Regions from separate parts of the Streptomyces sp. NPDC048516 genome, predicted to be linked through region 2. Evidence: riboswitches for the same ligand, from Rfam matches in the RefSeq annotation. Region 2 holds a riboswitch; each other region holds the start of a gene.
The links. Region 2 has a riboswitch for cyclic di-AMP ahead of ACGFR7_RS32715 (M23 family metallopeptidase). Riboswitches for the same ligand answer to the same signal wherever they lie in the genome.
Positions count from the first base shown of each region.

Region 1 (4,204 bases), on a different contig from region 2:
TCGGTGTCGGCGACATAGCCGGTGATCTTGGGACCGGCCCCGGCGTCCGTCCAGAGGTTCTTGGGGCGGCGGTTCTCGTTGCGCTCGATGACGGCGTTGGCGGCGGACAGGATCGTCTGCGAGGAGCGGTAGTTCTGCTCCAGCAGGATCGTGGTCGCGTCCGGGTAGTCCTCCTCGAACTGGAGGATGTTGCGGATCGTGGCACCGCGGAAGGCGTAGATCGACTGGTCGGCGTCACCGACGACGCACAGCTCGGCGGCGGTCTCGGCGGGGCCGACCAGCTCACGGACGAGGGTGTACTGGGCGTGGTTGGTGTCCTGGTACTCGTCGACGAGGACGTGGCGGAAGCGGCGGCGGTAGTGCTCGGAGACGTCCGGGAAGGCCTGGAGCAGATTGACCGTCGTCATGATGATGTCGTCGAAGTCCAGGGCGTTGGCCTCGCGCAGCCGGGCCTGGTACATCGCGTACGCCTCGGCGAGAGTCTTCTCAAAGCCGTCGGCGGCGGTCCCGGCGAAGGTCTCCTCGTCGATGAGCTCGTTCTTGAGGTTGGAGATCTTCGCGCTGAAGGACTTGGGCGGGTAGCGCTTGGGGTCCAGGTCCAGATCGCGGCAGACCAGGGCCATCAGGCGCTTGGAGTCGGCGGCGTCGTAGATGGAGAAGGAGGAGGTGAAGCCCAGCTTCTTGGACTCGCGGCGCAGGATGCGCACGCAGGCGCTGTGGAAGGTGGAGACCCACATGGCGTTGGCGCGCGGGCCGACCAGCTCCTCGACGCGCTCCTTCATCTCGCCGGCGGCCTTGTTCGTGAACGTGATCGCGAGGATCTGGCCGGGGTGGACATGGCGCTCGGCGAGCAGATGAGCGATGCGGTGGGTGAGCACCCGGGTCTTGCCGGAGCCGGCACCGGCGACGATCAGCAGCGGGCCGCCCGTGTGCACCACGGCGGCCTTCTGCTCGTCGTTGAGCCCTTCCAGCAGCGTCGCCGGGTCGAGGACGGGACGGGCCGCACCGTCGCGGTAGTACGCCTCTCTGGGCGGGGGCGCGTCGAACCTCCCGCCGAAGAGGTCGGCAGGGATCTCCTCCGGGGCCGGGCCGTGCTCGTCCTCGGGGGGCGGAGGGTGCTCCTCCTCGCCCTTGTGGCCGAGGTCCGCCAGGAAGCTGTCGTCAAAGAGGCTGCTCATCGCCCACCGAGTCTAGGCCGCCGCACTGACAGCCCGCGGCCCAGTAGCCGATTGCGGCCCGCTTTCACCGCGGGCCGTGGCACCGCGGCAGGTCAGGGCGTCCGGGGCCGGCGCAAACCGGTCGGCGGCTCCTCTACCCGAATCCGACATCTGCCATGACAACCCTCGCATCGCGTTCAGGTCACAAAAAGGTTTCGGGCATATCGAACATCAGCCTTCACAGGAGCCACACGAGTTGGCTAACGTCCTCGCTCAGGCAGCCCGCCTCCCCGTGGACGACAGCGTCCGCACGGGCCGCCCACGCCGAGTCCGGCCCTGCCTTCGGGCAACCGGAGCCGGGGACCCACCAGCACCACCGGGGTGAATCGATCCGGACAGCCGTCGCCAGCGGGCATCCGGACCGTAGGGCAAGCCTTCCGTCAGCGACACCGCCCGAACCCGACAGCTAACCCGGTAGGCGGTCCACGGAAGGAGTCGCCGGCCTTGGCGTCGCATCGCAAGCCGCGCACCAGCATTCTCACCTCGCCCGGAGGAAGGCGTACGGCGGTCGGGCTCACCACCGCCGCCCTCGCCTCGGCCACGCTGCTCTCGCAGTCCGCCGACGCGGCCCCCCGGGCGCCCAAGCCCAGCATCGAAGAGGTCAAGCAGAAGGTCGACGGGCTCTATCACCAGGCCGAGGTGGCCACCCAGAAGTACAACGCCGTCAAGGAGCACGCCGACGACCAGCGGGACCGCGTCGACGGCCTGCTCGACGCCGCCGCCGAGCGGGCCGAGAAGATGAACGACGCCCGGCGCCGGCTGGGCGCCTTCGCCGCGGCGCAGTACCGCAGCGGCGGCATGAACCCGACGGCGCAGCTGATGCTCGCCAAGGACCCGCAGCAGTTCTTCGACCGCAGCCACCTCATGGAGCGCCTGACCGGGCGGCAGAAGGAGGCCGTCTCCGACTACCAGGAGCAGCAGGCCGCGGCCGCCCGGCAGCGGGCGGCGGCGACCCGCGACCTGGAACGGCTGCAGACGTCGCAGGCCTCGCTCAAGGAGTCCAAGCAGTCCGTCCAGCAGAAGCTGACCGAGGCCCGGCAGCTGCTGTCCAAGCTGACCGCCCAGGAGAAGGCGCGGCTGGCGGAGCTGGAGCGCCAGAAGGAGGCGGCGGCCAAGCGCAAGGCCGAGGAGGAGGCCCGCAAGCAGCAGGAGCGCGAGCGCCGGCAGCAGCACGACGGGGGCGGCCCGTCCGGCGGTCAGACCGGTGGCGGCTCCGACAACGGTGGCTCGACCGGGGGTTCGTCCTCCGTCCAGGCCGAGAAGGCGCTCGCCTTCGCCCGCTCCCAGATGGGCAAGCCGTATGTGTGGGGCGCGACCGGACCCAGCTCGTACGACTGCTCGGGACTGACCCAGGCGGCGTGGAAGGCGGCCGGCGTCAGCCTGCCGCGGACCACCTGGGACCAGGTCAAGGCCGGCCAGCGGGTCGCCACCAAGGACCTCAAGCCCGGTGACCTGGTCTTCTTCTATGACGACATCAGCCATGTCGGCATGTACATAGGCGGCGGCAAGATGATCCACGCCCCGCACCCGGGCGCCAACGTCCGGGAGGAGTCGATCTACTACATGCCGATCTACGGGAGCGTCCGCCCGGGCTGAGGCCCGGCCCCCGCTCCCCCGTCAGACCACCCCCCACGGCCACCCCCCACGGCCACCCCCCACACGCCACCGCGCGGCCGTCGCCTCCGGATGAGGAGTGCGACGACCGCGCGGTGTGCCGTTGAGGAGCCCGTGCGTCGGCGCCCGGAGCCCTGCCGGCGGGGCGTACGCCGCCCCGGCCTGCGCCCCGCGCCCGGCTCGCGGGGCGTCCGCCGTTCCGCTCAGGTCCAGAGCACGGCGATGAAGATGTTGGCCACCGTCAGCGCACCGACCGCGCCGAAGAGCGGCGGGGCGATCTTCTCGTCGTCCCGCTTGACGTAGACCAGCGCCAGGATGACCACCAGAACGGCCATCTTGATGCCGAGCTTGATGGTGTTGAGGCTGTGATCCTCGGCCTGGTTGAGGCCGACCAGCACGATGCCGGTGACCAGCATCGTCAGCGCGCCGTGCAGCATCGCCGGCACGAAGCGGGCGGTGCCCGCGCCCATCGCCTTCATCTGGGTCAGAAAGCCGCCCAGCAGGGAGGCGATGCCGATGATGTGCAGGCCGACGAAGAGATTGATTACTACGTCCATAGTGCTGGATCGTAGCCGCCGCATAGCACGGCCCTTCAGGCAGGGCGCCCACAATCGCCGCTTCGGTCAGGCCGGGCCCGGTCCCGGCCGAGTGGCCGTGGCGCCATGGTCACCCGCGCACCGACCCCGGTCGAAAGCGAGCAATCCCGGGCAAGCGGACTCATCACCGCAACACCCAGGCTTAGCGTCCTCCTCCAGGCGGTCGACTCCCCGCCCTCGCCGGCCTCCCACCGGCGTCCTGTCGGCCGCCCCGCCGTGAGGTGCGGCGGCGGTCCGTTCCCTCGTGACGGACCGCCGCCGGGCCCACGGGCACCAAGGGAAGGAAGTGACGGCCACCGTGGCCTCGCACCGCAAGCCGCGGCAGCATCCGCTCGCCGCGCTCACCGGCGGCGCACGCAGCGCACGCACCGCCCGCACGGCCGCCACCCTGGCCCTGGCCGGCGCCGCCACCGCCACGGGTTTCGCTCCGGCGGCGGAGGGTGCCCCCGTCGCCGCCGTTGCCGACGGCGCCGGCCAGGCCGCCCACCGGCTCACCCCCGACCGGGTCAAGGACCGGGTCAACGCGCTGTACCAGGAGGCAGAGGTGGCCACGCAGAGCTACAACGGCGCGAAGGAAGCCGCCGGCACCGCCCGCGAGGAGCTGAGCAGGCTGCAGGACGAGGCCGCCCGCCGAACCGCGGAACTGAACGACGCCCGCAGCGAGCTGGGCGCCGTGGCCGCGAGCCAGTACCGCTCCGGCGGCGTCGACCCGACCGTACGGCTGCTGCTGTCCGCGGACCCGCAGCGCTATCTGGACGGCGCCGCGGTCCTGGAGCG
Region 1 is NZ_JBICWS010000002.1:81,087-85,290, reverse strand. Features, by position in the region: gene pcrA (DNA helicase PcrA) at 1-1,178, opposite strand, end outside; cyclic di-AMP (ydaO/yuaA leader) riboswitch at 1,470-1,654, shown strand; gene ACGFR7_RS04270 (NlpC/P60 family protein) at 1,662-2,813, shown strand; gene ACGFR7_RS04265 (hypothetical protein) at 3,035-3,388, opposite strand; gene ACGFR7_RS04260 (NlpC/P60 family protein) at 3,714-4,204, shown strand, end outside.
Region 1: it holds a riboswitch for cyclic di-AMP, as region 2 does, so the genes downstream of both, ACGFR7_RS04270 (NlpC/P60 family protein) here and ACGFR7_RS32715 (M23 family metallopeptidase) in region 2, are expected to answer to the same signal.

Region 2 (4,204 bases):
GCCCGGACGAGGTCGTCGAGGGCGGTAAGGAACTCGCCGACCTCCACCGATTCGTCGTCGTAGTGGGTGTAGTAGAGGTCGATGTAGTCGGTGCGCAGGCGGGTGAGGGAGAGCTCGACCGCGGACTTGACGGTGGCGGCGGACAGGCCCTTGTGGTCCGGGTGGGCACCGACCTTGGTGGCGATGACGACATCGTCGCGGTTGCCGCGGGAGGTCAGCCAGTTGCCGAGGACGGTCTCGGATTCACCGCCCTTGTTGCCGGGGACCCAGGCCGAGTAGACGTCGGCGGTGTCGATGAAGTTGCCACCGCCCGCGACGTAGGCATCGAGCACGGCGAAGGATTCGCTCTCGTCGGCCGTCCAGCCGAAGACGTTACCGCCGAGGGACAGCGGGGAGACGGAGAGCGAGCCCAGGGACTGATGATTCCGGGGGGTGTGTGTCGCGGTCATACGTGGTGGCAACGTCGGGGGAGCGGAGTTATTCCCTCCGTTCCCTCTCCCCCGACGGCACATCCCGTCAGGCGTTCACACCTTGATGCCGTGATCGCGCAGCCACGGCATGGGGTCTATCGGGTCGCCGGCGTCGGGGCGCACCTCCAGGTGGAGGTGCGGGCCGGTGACATTGCCGGTGGCGCCGACGCGGCCGATGACATCGCCCGTGCTGACCTTGCCGGAGGTCTTCACCATCGAGGACAGATGGCAGAACCAGAGTTCGGTGCCGTCGTCGAGGGTGAGGACGATGCGGTAGCCGTACGAGCCGGCCCAGCCGGCCTGGGTGATGGTGCCGGAGTGCACGGCCTTGACGGGCGTGCCGGTCGGCGCGGCGAAGTCCTGGCCGGTGTGGTCCGCGGCCCAGCGGTCGCCGGCCTGGCCGAAGCTGGCGGTGAGGGTGAACGAGGAGACGGGAGCGATGAAGTTCTTCGCCAGCTTGGCGAGGCGGGCGGCCTCCGCCTTCTGACGGGCCGCTTCTTCGGCCTCGCGCTTGGCCTCCACTTCGGCCGCCTTCTTGGCTGCTGCGGCCTTTTCGGCCGACTTCTGGTGGGCGTCGGCTGCCTTATCGGCGGTCTGGAAAGCGGCGTGTTCGGCGCCCTCACGGGCCTCCTGCTCGGCGGCGCCCTGCTGCGCGTCGGCCTGCTGGAGGATGCGGCTGCGCAGCGCCTCACCGGCGTCCGCGCCCGAGGCCGCGTTGCCGGCCGCGGCGGAGGCCGTGCCCGTGTCCCTGCCTGCGGCCGAGGCCGCGGCCGTATCCGTGCCCTCGTCGGCGTCCGCGTCCGCGTCCGATATGAGGTCACCAACGCCGGGGAGGGACTTGACGTCCGGCAGCTTGTCGGCGAGGTCGTCGGCCATTCCGCCGACGTCGGGCATCGAGATCGGCACCGGAGGGCGGCCCTCGGCCGTGGCCATTCCGCCGGCACCGACCGCCGCGATGACGCCGACGCCCAGGACCGTGCCACCGCGGGCGAGCCCGCCGCCACGCTGCTTGGCCACCCGGTGCTTGCCGCGGACCGAGCGGACGGAATCCTCGGTGGGATTCCATTCCTCCCACGGTCCGTCGTTGTTGTTGTCCGCATCACCGGGGCCCGGGAAGGCACCTCGGTCATCGAGGTCGTAGGCGGACGGACCCTCGGGGGCAGGCCTGTTGGACGCCACGGGGGCGCTCTCCTTTCCTTCCTTCTCGCCTACCGGGTTAGCTGACGGGTTCGGAGCAGGAAGGTCTCCTACGGGCGCCCGCTGGCGGAGAGCGTCCGATTCACCCCAAGGAAGTGGTTCCCCGGTTCCCTTGGTGCAGTTCGAGGTGCTGGAGGTGCGTGAAAAGCGCGTGCGGGATTCGGCGTCGGCGCACGGTGCCGCCTCTTGCGACGGCTGGGACGACCGCGCTGCGTTATCGGACAGTAATAGAGATCGTGGTCGAATTCCAAGCCTTCCCGGGATTTCGTAGCGGCTGGGCAGGAGCTTTGGCGTGGACTTTTTCGGCCAGCACGGCCGCAAACCGGGCGAGTTGACCGCCCTCCCCTAAACGATCTCGCGGCGATTGTGCACCAGTCGTTATGCGGAGGGGTGCCCCTCGGTGACGGAACGTGAGAGCAGTAACGTCGGATCATGGCCGTCAACGTCGGGAACACCGGGAACACCCGTCACGTCGCGCGCGCCGTTGCCGGCACATGGGGGCTGGCGGAGCGGTACCGGGAGTTCTCCTGGCGTCAGGCGCGGGGGCGGTCCGCGGCGCATGAGGAGCTGAGCGCGCGGATCAGCCAGGACCCGGAGCTCTGCGATCTGCTGTCGGGGTCGCTGCCGGCCGGCGGCGCCCAGCAGCCGGAGCTTCTGCTCGCCGCCGTCCGCTATCTCGACGGCCCGCACGCCGAGCTGGGGCCGCGCGGCGAAACGGCGTACGGCCGCTGGCGCGAGTGGACGGTACGGCACTGGAGCGAGGTGCGTGCGGTGATCATGCAGCGCTCGTCCCGGACCGATGAGCCGGCCCACTGCGCGACGCTGCTGCCGCTGCTCGCCCGCCTGCCGCAGCCGCTGGCGCTGCTGGAGGTCGGCACGTCGGCGGGGCTGTGTCTGCATCCCGATCGCTATGGCTACCGCTACCGCCATCGCTACCTGCGCTCGTACGAGGACGACGGGGGAAGCGGTATCCGTCGCTCCGAGGCAATGGCAGTGGCAGTGGCAGGGGCGCCGGAGAGCCCGCTGGTGCTGGAGTGCCGTAGTACGGGGTGGGCGGCCGACGAGCTGCCCGGCCTGGACCGGATGCCGCGGATCGTCTGGCGGGCCGGAATCGGCCTCGACCCGCTCGACCCGGCCGCCGAACCGGACGATCTGCGCTGGCTGCAGGCGCTCGTATGGCCGGGCGACGGGGCACGGGCGGCGCGGCTGGCCGCGGCCGTCGAGGCGGTACGGGCGGCGCCACGGCCGCGGATGGTGCGCGGCGATCTGCTCCACGAGCTGCCCGCGCTCGCCGCCGAGGCACCGCCCGAGGCCACGCTGGTCATCTTCCACAGCACCGCGCTGGCCGGCCTCGCGCCCGCCCGCCGCGAGGAGTTCGCGCATCTCGTGCGGTCGCTGCTGCGCGGACGGCCCGGCGGCGGGCACTGGGTCTCCCACGAGCACCACTCCGTCCTGCCCTGGATCCCCACGCCGGCGCCCCGTTCGCCGCACCCGCATGACGCGCTGCTGACCCTCGCCCTGGACGAGCGCCCGGTCGCGCTCAGCGGTCCGTACGGTGAAAGCCTGCACCGGCTCCCGGGGGCGGAGGGCGTGGTGTAAGGCCTGCCGCAGGGGACGGCGAGCGTTGCCGGGGCTACGGCCCCCTCCCCGCACCCGCACTACGTCCTCCCTGCACCCGCACTACGTCCTTCCCCGCCCTCCCTACGCCCGCATCGGCCGCTGCACCGCCAACAAGGCCATATCGTCGGCCGGCGCGCCGCCCGTATGCCGTGCGACGTCCTCGACGAGGGTGTCCAGGAGGGCGTCAGGACCCCGGAAACGACGGCCGCGCAGTCTGCTCGCCGGCTGGTAGAAGCGGCCCAGCAGGTCCCTGGCCTCGGTCACCCCGTCGGTGAAGAACAGCAGCAGGGCGCCGGCCGGGAAGAACGTCTCGTCCGACCGGTCCGGCCAGCTCGCCACCTCGCTCATGCCCAGCGGCAGCGCCGGCACCGCGGGCACCAGCTCACGCAGCCCGCCGTCCAGGGTGAGCAGCAGCGGGGACGGATGGCCCCGGTTGAGCACGCGCAGCACGGACTGCCCATTGGCGGGGATTTCGGCGAGGACGGCAGTGGTGAACCCCTCGAACTCGTCGAGCCCCGCGCGCCGTCCGCCCTCGCGTTGCAGCGCCCGCTCCAGCCGGCCCGCCACCGCCTCCAGCGTCGTCTCCTGCTCCGCCGCCTCGCGGAAGGCGCCGATGACGATCACCGCGGCTTCCACGGCCTCCAGCCCCTTGCCCCGTACGTCGCCGACGATCAGCCGTACGCCGTGCGGGGTGTCCTGCACCGCATAGAGGTCGCCGCCGATCCGGGCATCCGCCCGCGCCCCCACGTAGCGGGCGGCGACGCCGAGGCCGGCGAGCCGTTCGGGGGGCGTGGGCAGTACGGCGCGCTGGGCGGCCTCCGAGATGTCCCGTACGGAGGCCAGGTGGGCATCGCTCCGTTGGACGAACCGGTTGAGCCCGAGGGCCAGTAGCGCGACCACGAAGACCATGGCACTCT
Region 2 is NZ_JBICWS010000024.1:59,846-64,049, reverse strand. Features, by position in the region: gene ACGFR7_RS32720 (aldo/keto reductase) at 1-449, opposite strand, end outside; gene ACGFR7_RS32715 (M23 family metallopeptidase) at 525-1,649, opposite strand; cyclic di-AMP (ydaO/yuaA leader) riboswitch at 1,661-1,816, opposite strand; gene ACGFR7_RS32710 (DUF2332 family protein) at 2,100-3,266, shown strand; gene ACGFR7_RS32705 (PP2C family protein-serine/threonine phosphatase) at 3,369-4,204, opposite strand, start outside.

Region 3 (4,204 bases), on a different contig from region 2:
CGAGAAGTACTTCGGCTCGATCCCCGCGCACGACGGCAAGCAGACGCCGCGGGACGGCGCGCTTCCCGACGTCATCGGCGGTGAGCTGCGCGAGGTCGTCGAGGAGGACGTGCCCGCCCGGGCCCTCATGGCCGCCTACCGCCTGCCGCACGACGGTACTCGTGAGGCGGACGCCGCCGACCTCGCGCTGACCGTCCTGGGCGGCGGCGAGTCCTCCCGCCTGTACAACCGGCTGGTGCGCCGTGACCGCAGCGCCGTGGCGGCCGGCTTCGGCCTGCTGCGGCTGGCCGGCGCACCCTCGCTGGGCTGGCTGGACGTGAAGACGTCCGGCGGAGTGGAGGTCCCCGGCATCGAGCGCGCGGTCGACGAGGAGCTGGCCCGCTTTGCCGCCGAGGGCCCGACCCCGGAGGAGATGGAGCGGGCACAGGCCCAGCTGGAGCGCGAATGGCTGGACCGGCTGGCCACGGTCAGCGGCCGCGCCGACGAACTGTGCCGCTTCGCCGTCCTGTTCGGCGACCCGCAGCTGGCGCTGACCGCAGTGCAGCGGGTTCTGGACATCACTCCCGAGGAGGTGCAGGCGGTCGCCAAGGCCCGGCTGCGCCCCGACAACCGCGCGGTGCTCGTCTACGAGCCCACCGAGCCGACCGACGCCGCCGACACCGAGGAAGGGGAGGCGGACCAGTGAGCGACGCCACCACCCACGCCGATTCCCCCGTGTGCAGCATGGACTTTCACCCGCAGCCCCAGGGCGGCGCGCCCAGGCCGTGGGCCTTCCCGGCCCCCGACCGCAGCCAACTGCCCAACGGGCTCACCCTCCTGACCAGCCACCGCCCCGGCCAGCAGGTCGTCGCCGTCGAGATCAACCTCGTCGCTCCGCTGGAGGCCGAACCCGAGGGCCTGGACGGCGTCGCCACGATCATGGCGCGCGCCCTGTCCGAGGGCACCGACAAGCACGACGCGGAGGAGTTCGCCGCCGAGCTGGAGCGCTGCGGTGCCACTCTGGACGCGCACGCCGACCACCCCGGTGTACGGGTGTCCCTCGAGGTGCCGGCGTCCCGGCTGCCGCGTGCGCTCGGCCTGCTCGCCGACGCGCTGCGCGCGCCCGCCTTCCCGGAGAGCGAGGTCGAGCGGCTGGTGCGCAACCGTCTCGACGAGATCCCGCACGAGCTCGCCAACCCGGCCCGGCGCGCGGCGATGGCGCTGTCCAAGGAACTGTTCCCGGCGACGTCCCGTATGTCACGGCCGCGCCAGGGCACCGAGGAGACCGTCGGACGCGTCGATGCCGCGGCCGTCCGCGCCTTCTACGACGCCCATGTACGGCCCGCCACGGCCACTGCCGTCATCGTCGGTGACTTCACCGGGGTCGACCTGGACGCCGCGCTCGCCGAGACGCTCGGCGCGTGGAGCGGCTCGTCGGCCGAGCCGCTGAAGGCCTCGCCGATCGTCGCCGACGACACCGGCCGTGTGGTGATCGTGGACCGCCCCGGCGCCGTCCAGACACAGCTGCTCATCGGGCGTATCGGCGCCGACCGGCACGACCGGGTGTGGCCCGCGCAGGTCCTCGGCACATACTGCCTGGGCGGCACCCTCACCTCCCGTCTGGACCGTGTTCTGCGCGAGGAGAAGGGCTACACCTACGGGGTGCGCGCCTTCGGCCAGGTGCTTCGCTCCACCGCTCCCACGTCCCCCGAGGGGGCCACGGGAGCCTCGCTGCTGGCCATCAGCGGTTCGGTGGACACCGCCTCCACCGTCCCGGCGCTCGACGACCTGTGGAACGTGCTGCGCACCCTCGCGGCAGAGGGGCTGACGGACGACGAGCGGGATGTCGCCGTACAGAACCTCGTCGGGGTCGCGCCGCTGAAGTACGAGACCGCGGCAGCCGTCGCCGGCACCCTCGCCGACCAGGTGGAGCAGCACCTGCCGGACGACTTCCAGGCGCAGCTTTACGTCCGCCTCGCGGAGACCGGCACGGTCGAGGCGACCGCGGCGGCCGTCAACGCCTTCCCTGTGGACCGGCTGGTGACGGTCCTGGTGGGCGATGCGGCACAGATCGCCGAGCCCAGCAAGGCGCTGGGCATCGGTGAGGTGACGGTCATCGGCGCCTAGTGCCACCCGTGTGACGGAAGGTCACATATCGACAAAGCAACTCCCGTGGCGATGGTCTGCCACGGGAGTTGCCGTATGTCCGGTTTATTGCGGCCGGTGCGCCGGTTCTTGTGGCATCCCGCACAAAAAAGCGGTTCTGTTTGCCGATTGAAAGTTGCCCCGTCTAGCGTCGGTCCGGCTGTTCGTCACAAGTCCGCCACAACCGTGGCACCGGACAGTCATCGCCGAGTCCCCGTACGGCGCGAGCCAGGGGAGCCGGGGACCCAGAGTCCCTTGGGGTGAATCGGACTCCCCTCCGGAGGAGCCCGTAGGAGACCTTCCTGCTCCGAACCCGTCAGCTAACCCGGTAGGCGAGAAGGAGGGAAAGGACAAGCCAGTACATGGCGTTCATCCGTGCCACCGGGAAGCACCGTCGTACGAGCCGCCCCGTTCGGACGACCCGCAACATCGCCGGCATAGCCACCCTCGCGGCCGGCGGCGTGGTCGCCTCCGTGGCCTCGCCGGCGCTGGCGGCCACGGACGAGGCCCGCGCCCACGACACCGGTCTGCAGCAGGCGGTCGTGCTCGGTGACGAGCTCGCCAACCATGTCGAGGCCCAGGCCGACGCGCAGCAGGCCGAAGCGGAGGCCGCGGCGGCGAAGGCGAAGGCCGAGGCCGTGGCCAAGAAGCAGGCCGAGGAGGCCAAGCGGCGCGTCGAGGCCGCCCGCAAGGCCAAGGAGCGCGCCGCCCGCGAGGCGGAGCGCAAGCGCCTCAACACCTTCGTCGCCCCCGTTGCCGACTCCTACGTGTCCACCTCCTACAAGGCCTCCAGCGGCCTGTGGTCCTCGGGCAGCCACACCGGCATCGACTTCCACGCCGCCTCCGGCACCTCCGTCCACGCCGTCGGCACGGGCACCGTCGTCGAGGCCGGCTGGGGCGGCTCGTACGGCAACAACATCGTGATCAAGATGAACGACGGTACGTACACCCAGTACGGCCACCTGTCGTCGCTCGGCGTCTCGGTCGGCCAGCACGTCACCCCGGGCCAGCAGATCGGCCTCTCCGGCGCCACCGGCAACGCCACCGGCCCGCACCTGCACTTCGAGGCCCGTACCGGCGCCGACTACGGCTCGGACATCGACCCCATCGCGTACCTGCACTCGCACGGCGTCAAGGTCTGATCTTCCGTCTCGCCCGCCCGCGCTCCTCACCGGGGCCGCGTGCCACCGGACCGAGCGTCCGCCCGAAGCCCCGGCTCCACGGCCGGGGCTTCGCTGTATCCGGTGCCGGGTCGGTGTGCAGGGGATACGCCGTGCCCTCCCGCCCACTTCCGGCCAAAAAATTTCCCTGAATAACCGGAGCCCGCCGAAAAGGCGTTCCGGTCGAATAGAGTCACGGAATAGTCGCCGACCGGCGACGTTTCCAGGGGATTACGGCGGAGGCACGGAAGATGCGAGGCCATATTTCCGCTCATGCGGTGTGCACGGCGATTCGCGATGACATTGTCTCCGGTGCGCTGGCGCCGGGGAGCCGGCTGATCGAAGAGATCCTTGCGGCCCGGTACGGCGTCTCCAGGGTGCCGGTCCGTGAAGCCCTGCGGACTCTGCAGTCCGAAGGTTTTGTCACCACCCGCCACCACGCGGGCGCCTGCGTCGCCGAGCCCACCGAGCAGGAGGCCGCCGATCTCCTCGACGTCCGCGCCCTGTTGGAGCCGCTGGGAGCCGCACGCGCGGCCATCCGCCGTAGCCCGGCCCACCTCAAGGTCCTCCGCGGCCTGGTACGGCTCGGCCGCGAGCGAGCCCGTCACGGCAGCCCGGCGGATCTGCGCCAACTGGACGGCTGGTTCCACGAGACGCTGGCCCAGGCGGCCGGCAGCCCCAGCCTGACGGCGTTGCTGACCCAGCTACGGCGCAAGATCGAGTGGATGTACGCCGTGGAGCTGCCCGCCCGTACGCGGGAGTCGTGGGACGAACACGGCGCGGTGCTGGACGCGGTGGCCCGGGGGGATGCGGAACGGGCCCGTGCCCTGATGGCGGCTCATGTCGAGCGCTCCCTCCCGGTGTACCGGCTCCGGCGCCCCGCCAAAACAGAGGTGAGGGATCCGAAACCGCCCGTCAAC
Region 3 is NZ_JBICWS010000019.1:19,708-23,911, reverse strand. Features, by position in the region: gene ACGFR7_RS30015 (M16 family metallopeptidase) at 1-685, shown strand, start outside; gene ACGFR7_RS30010 (M16 family metallopeptidase) at 724-2,106, shown strand; cyclic di-AMP (ydaO/yuaA leader) riboswitch at 2,319-2,474, shown strand; gene ACGFR7_RS30005 (M23 family metallopeptidase) at 2,487-3,266, shown strand; gene ACGFR7_RS30000 (GntR family transcriptional regulator) at 3,536-4,204, shown strand, end outside.
Region 3: it holds a riboswitch for cyclic di-AMP, as region 2 does, so the genes downstream of both, ACGFR7_RS30005 (M23 family metallopeptidase) here and ACGFR7_RS32715 (M23 family metallopeptidase) in region 2, are expected to answer to the same signal.